Regions from separate parts of the Vibrio sp. TRT 29B02 genome, predicted to be linked through region 1. Evidence: riboswitches for the same ligand, from Rfam matches in the RefSeq annotation. Region 1 holds a riboswitch; the other holds the start of a gene.
What was found. Region 1 has a riboswitch for lysine ahead of lysC (lysine-sensitive aspartokinase 3). Riboswitches for the same ligand answer to the same signal wherever they lie in the genome.

Region 1 (3,391 bases):
GAAGTAATGGGTCAAGGCGTGAATGTTGTCACTGGCGATTACTCTCGTGGTGCTGCGGGCTTCTGGGTTGAAAACGGTCAGATTCAATATCCGGTGTCTGAAATCACCATTGCGAGCAACTTGAAAGAGATGTTTAACCAGATTGTTGCGGTGGGCAATGATGTTGAAACTCGCTCCCAAATCCAGACTGGGTCAATCTTGCTTGAATCGATGAAAGTCGCGGGCGAATAAGGTAAACCTTTGAGCTTGAAGGGTTGGTATAGTGTGCCAACCCTTCAAGATTTCCTCGCTACTTTTCAAACAACTCCGCATGCAGTTTTTGAATGGCGAGACGTGATACGGATTCATTGACCAAGAAACATAAATTGTGCGGGCTTGCGCCGTAACAAATCATTCGTAAGTTCAAGTCCTCCAAAGTACCAAATACCTGCTTCGCGTAACCTTTACTTTCACTCATGTTATTACCGATCAGAGCGACGACACTAAGATTATGCTCAACCTCTACACTACAAAGCTCTTCCAGTTCAACACGCGCTGATTCGGGTAATTGTGGTGCGCCACCCGATGTTCCCGTTTGATCAAGAGTTAGAGAAACACTGATCTCTGATGTCGTGATGAGATCGACGGATACCTTATGCTTCGCCAGTATTTCGAATACTTTCGCCAAAAAGCCGTACGCGTGGAACATTTGGGCACTGCGCAGCGTGACCATGGTTTGGTTGTTGCGCAAAGCCAATGCACGGAATAGTGGTGAGCTTTCGACTTGATGACGTATCCAGGTGCCGCCCTTCTCTGGCTCTTTCGATGAACCGACGAAAACAGGGATATCGTGGCGCAAAGCGGGTACCAGTGTTGATGGGTGCAGGATCTTGGCACCAAAGTTCGCCATCTCTGAAGCTTCACTAAAGCTGATCTCTGGGATTGGCGATGCTTTTGGCGCGATTCGTGGATCAGTGGTGTAAATTCCTGGAACGTCTGTCCAGATTTCCAGCCCTGACGCCTCTACGGCCTCGGCAATCAATGCTGCACTGTAGTCACTGCCACCTCGGCCTAATGTCGTGGTGTTACCTTCGTCATCGGAACCGATAAAGCCTTGTGTGATCACAACAAAATCTTGGCATAGCGGAACCAGTAACTGTTTGGCTAAGGCGCTGATTTGTTCCAATACCGGTTCTGCTTTTCCAAAATGGTTGTCTGTACGAAGAACATCACGAATATCAAAACGAACCGCATTGATGCCGCGCTCTTTCATCAGTTGAGTGAGCAGATGTGTTGACATCAGCTCACCACAAGCCACGAGGTGATCGGTAAGTTTGTGGCTAGATTGAATCGATGCCGCTTCAGCCAAGCTAGTAATCGTATCGAGGATTGAATAAACCTCAGTCGCAGTCTGAGTTGCATCTTCTAGCTGGCTTAGAATGGCGTCGTGAATTTCAGCGAGTTCAACAAGAACTTGATTGCGTCGACTTTGGTCTTGAACGCCGTTGGCAAGTTCAACTAATAGGTTAGTCACACCAGAACATGCGCTGCTTACAACGAGTTTGGTGTTTGGATTGTTTTCGATAATTGCAGCACAGTGGCTCATCGCCTCAAAGTTAGCGACACTTGTCCCACCAAATTTAGCTACATTAAAACTGCTCACAGCATTTCTCCCAAGGCTTCCTGAAATAAAAAATTTTGGTAGCTATACCAACATCCAATGTTTTGCTTTGATGAAGAGATTCGAGCGAAAGAGAGGTCTATATTTGAATGATTTACCTCAGAAGCTCATCATCAGACAGGGCTGATGACAGTTGCAGGGATTCAACCCTAACAACCGATAGATTCAAACCGACAATTTGAATCCATCTCGGCACTGCTCCCCCTCAAAGCGTTGTTTTGGAGTTGTGGCTCCACAACACATCTACCTGGGCAGTGCTCCTCTTCTGCAAAATAATTTGCTATGTGGCATAAATATCCACCACATAATCTGCATTGAACGTGTTTCTGTGAGTTATGTCAATGACTATCTGTAACTTTATGGCATTTATAATTTAACAAACTTGTGACACTGGTTTGACCTCACGACTTTGGGCTAATTGTCGCAGAGCCAGAATTGGATTAAGGTGGTTTGATGAGTAAAGATAGAACGAAAAATATAATTCAAAAGGAGCTGCCAATGACGATTCAAAGTTTTATTCCTCCCCACCGTATTCTGATGGGACCAGGCCCTTCAGATATCTCACCACAAGTTTTACAAGCCTTGAGTCGTCCAACCGTTGGGCATTTAGATCCATTGTTTGTCGCGATGATGGACGAGCTTAAATCACTACTTAAATATGCGTTTCAGACGGAAAATGAGTTTACCATTGCCGTTTCTGCTCCGGGCAGTGCGGGAATGGAAGCCTGTTTTGTCAACTTAATCGAAGCTGGCGAGAAAGTGATTGTTTGTCGAAATGGTGTGTTTGGCGAACGTATGCGTGAAAACGTTATTCGTGCTGGTGGTGTAGCCGAAGTTGTCGATGATGAATGGGGGGCGCCTGTTTCTATCGATAAAGTCGAGCAGGCATTGAAAGCAAACCCTGATGCTAAGGTGCTAGCGTTTGTTCATGCTGAAACTTCCACAGGAGCATGCAGTGATGCTGAAGCTTTAGGTAAGCTCGCTAAGCAATATGGCGTGCTAACTATTGTTGATGCCGTGACTTCCCTTGGTGGCGTGCCACTTAAAGTGGATGAATGGCAGCTTGATGCCGTGTATTCGGGAAGTCAGAAGTGTCTCTCATGTGTACCTGGATTGTCTCCCGTGACTTTTTCACCGGCTGCTATTGAGAAGATTCAGTCACGCACGACGCCAGTGCAAAGTTGGTTCCTTGATCAAAGCTTAGTGTTGGGCTATTGGAGCGGAGAAGGTAAACGCAGTTACCATCATACAGCGCCAGTAAATAGCTTATATGCACTTCATGAAGCATTGCTGATCCTGAAAAATGAAGGGTTGGAATCAGCATGGGCTCGTCACCGTGCTATGCACGAAAAGTTGAAACAAGGTTTGGAAAAACTTGGTTTCGAATTTGTCGTCGAGGAAAGCTCTCGCCTTCCTCAGCTCAACGCAATCTATGTTCCTCAAGGCATTGATGAAGCAAAAGTTCGTACCCACCTTCTAGACACCTACAATTTAGAGATTGGTGCAGGTCTGGGTGCTTTGGCTGGTAAAGCGTGGCGCATTGGTTTGATGGGCTATGGGGCTCGTGCTGAGAATGTAGCTCTGTGTTTACGAGCACTTGAAGAGGCTCTTACTCAGTAGCAGCCATCTTTATTTAAGGCGACCTCGGGTCGCCTTTTTTATTGCGGCTGGTTTGTTCGGTCTGCTTTTAGTGCGTCTATGTCTGGTGGAATATAGTGAACGTCGGAGAAA
Region 2 (3,391 bases), on a different contig from region 1:
GGGAGTTTCCTGTCTCCCGGGTATGCGTGCATCTCCCGAAAGACTAGACTGGGTGATGGTGATGATGAATATTCATGACTAAATTACGCATACTTAATAAGCTCTTCTGTTTCGCTTTGTTGTTATCCACACTAACTAAGCTATCAACATTTTTCAACCATTTATTTAAACTTTTTTCATTTTGTCATATACAAATAAAAAGGGAGCCGAAGCTCCCTTTAAATTTTTCGTTCAAATGATGTGGTTATGCGTTGTGGCAATTTGCCATTTTCGATTTAGACAATACCGAAAGAAGCACACAAATCGCGACGAAAGCAATCGAAGAAACCGCAAATGAAAGTCCAATTGAAGCAGTCATACCTAAGGTAACAAAGCCAATACACGAGACCGCCGCCACCGCCAGTGCATAAGGTAGCTGAGTGGATACGTGATCGATATGGTTACAACGCGCACCTGTAGACGACAGAATTGTGGTATCAGAGATTGGAGAACAGTGGTCACCGAATACCGAACCAGCAAGTACTGCACTTAGCATTGGCAGCATCAGCGCCAGATCCGTTGCACCAGCCATATCACCCGCAATTGGAAGCATGATACCGAACGTACCCCATGAGGTACCTGTCGAGAATGCCATTAAGCCAGATAGCAGGAACAAGATCACTGGTAACCAATGTGGGTTGATATTGCCTTGTGCAAGAGTCGAAAGGTACTTACCCGTGTTCATATCACCAATAACAGAGCCAATCGTCCACGCAAACACTAGAATAAGGATTGCACCAAACATTGATTTCGCACCAATCCAAAGCGTACGTGAGATTTCGCCCATCGCAATGCCCTGCTTAACCACGGTGAATAGTGCAAACGCAAGCCCGACTAAACCACCGTAGATAAGAGAGGTACCGACATCGGTATTCTCAAACGCACCCAGCAGATTAAATTCGACACCATCAGCAGCCAACGCTTGGCCACCGGTGTAAAGCATTGAAGCAACAGTTGCGATGATCAGGAATACAATTGGCAAGATCAAATCTAATACTTTACCGCCTTCGCTCTCGCGAATATCCAGCTCTTCATTCAACTCATGCGCTTCTTGGCTATCTTCAGCTTGTTCTGCGCTAAACCCATGTCCACGCGATGCTGCAATCTCATGCTCACGCATTTTACCAATGTCTAAGCCAAACCAAGCTACCGCAAACACCATTAGCAGTGCAAAAATCGCGTAGAAGTTCATTGGAATCAGACGTACATACGCACCAAGCGCAGAGTATTCAGTGATGCCATGAGAAACAAGAATGCCACCGATGATCGTCATGATGTAGGCACCCCAGCTCGAAGCCGGCATGATCACACACATAGGTGCTGCGGTTGAATCGAGGATATATGCCAGTTTCGCACGTGATACGTAAAAACGATCCGTCACAGGACGAGAGATGGCACCTACCGCCAAGCTGTTAAAGTAATCATCAACAAAAATGAAAACGCCTAAAAAAGCAGCCAGTAATTTTGAGCCACGTTTACTCTTAACACGTGTTTGTGCCCACTCAGCAAAAGCACGAGTTCCGCCGGAAAGCGTCAGCAATGCCGTCATCATACCCAACAGGATAAGGAAACCAACAATGCTCATATTCCAAACGTTTAAGCCGCCATCTTCAACAAAAACACTAGATACCGTTGAACCGACGTAACCCAGCGTATTTGCTGCAGAATAGTCATTTAGTAAGATAGCGCCAAGTAAGATACCGACACCGAGTGATACCAAAACGCGGCGCGTTACGATAGCAAGACTCAAAGCCACTAATGGTGGCAAGAGAGAAATAGGAGATGATGCAAAATCAATTAAATTCATGATCTTCAAAAACCAGTAATAAATGGTTAGAGATCTACTGCAGACTAATTGAAGGAAATCATTTCCTAACAATTAAGTGAAATTAGCGACGAGCAAGCGAATGCTTAACCCAGCCCTACAGTAGCGCTCCATAGTTTTACAAATTATAGACTATGGCAGTGTTACCCCTTTCGGGTGCAACCCCAGCAAGCATCGTTGATATGAATACTCACTTCGGCGAAATAACCTTTCCTGTTTGTTCATTGGCATCACCCCAACAAACATTACTGATTTATTCCGCGCCTCTACCGCGATGTGTAAAATATTAAACTACCGAAAAGTCAATTTAACAATAATTTAACCCGACAATCGCATTAGGTTCCAGCCATTGTACTTAACCTGAGAGTCGATTCAACATATTATTCGATTTTATTGTTAATTTGTCCCATTCGAAGCGACTGACTAAGATTCCATGACGGATGAATAGTCATCCGGTTTAATAGTCACTACTATTTAGCCGGTAATAATAGATGCGCAGGGAAAACAAGCTGACCCTATATGGTCTTTATTGACTCTGATTAACATACCCACATTAACAACGTGTATATATGTCTTAAAGTTAAAACAGTAACAACCCTACAATTAATAGGATTGATATATAGCTCTTCCCATATTGATATGAAACTGTAATAACAGTAACTCTGTCGTAATTTAATTAATCAGATTTACGACTCTATTGCGCTCTTCGCTTTTTAATTCATTGAGACAGCAACAGCGAAACATCCGCTGTTTTTTATATTTTTTATTGCAGAAGATTGTATTATTTAAATTTGAAGTTTATGATTCATTTATCGACAACTTATATACGAAGAGACGAATTAATGTCGGAACTAACTAAAACACTATTAAACATCCGTAGCCTACGTGCTTTCGCACGTGAACTAACACTAGAGCAACTTGAAGAAGCGCTAGATAAATTAACGACTGTTGTTAGTGAACGTAAAGAAACAGAAGAAGCTGAACGTGCTCAAGCTGCTGAACAAGAAGCGAAGCTAGCCGCAATTGCAGAGCAAATTGCAAGCGACGGTATCGACGTTGAAGCATTAATTTCTGCACTTGCCGGTGAAACTAAAGGCAAAGCGAAATCTAAGCGCGCTCCTCGTCCTGCAAAATATAAGTACACTGACAGCACTGGCCAAGAGAAAACATGGACAGGTCAAGGTCGTACGCCTTCTGCAATTCAAGAGCTATTAGACGCTGGTAAATCTCTAGACGATTTCCTAATCTAATCAGTCAACGTTTGTTACAAGCAATTAAAAAAAGCGCCCATTGGGCGCTTTTTTATCGCTAACAAACCTCACTCGAGTGAGGTTTGTTATTTATTCGTTGATTAACGTTCCCAATACGCTTCTTCCAAGCTATCTTCACGCTCAGGTAAACCACGAGACAAACGTGGTGAATGCTGAACTAAAACTTCATAACTCGCTCGGTTAGAATACTTACAAACTTGCGAGAAAGAGGAGTAAGTCAAATATGAGTACGCATGTTTACTTGAGTTAGGCACGT

Region 2: linked by a shared signal. The riboswitch ahead of ACQEXT_RS02710 (Na+/H+ antiporter NhaC family protein) and the one ahead of lysC (lysine-sensitive aspartokinase 3) in region 1 are both predicted to bind lysine.

The regions. Positions count from the first base shown of each region.
Region 1 covers NZ_JBNJOJ010000014.1:77,675-81,065, reverse strand. Annotated here, with positions in the region: gene pmbA (metalloprotease PmbA) at 1-231, shown strand, start outside; gene lysC (lysine-sensitive aspartokinase 3) at 290-1,642, opposite strand; lysine riboswitch at 1,756-1,933, opposite strand; gene ACQEXT_RS10635 (alanine--glyoxylate aminotransferase family protein) at 2,159-3,280, shown strand; gene ACQEXT_RS10630 (PglL family O-oligosaccharyltransferase) at 3,319-3,391, opposite strand, start outside.
Region 2 covers NZ_JBNJOJ010000003.1:50,762-54,152, reverse strand. Annotated here, with positions in the region: His leader region at 1-68, opposite strand, end outside; gene ACQEXT_RS02710 (Na+/H+ antiporter NhaC family protein) at 245-1,846, opposite strand; lysine riboswitch at 1,960-2,141, opposite strand; gene ACQEXT_RS02705 (H-NS family nucleoid-associated regulatory protein) at 2,707-3,114, shown strand; gene ACQEXT_RS02700 (inosine/guanosine kinase) at 3,216-3,391, opposite strand, start outside.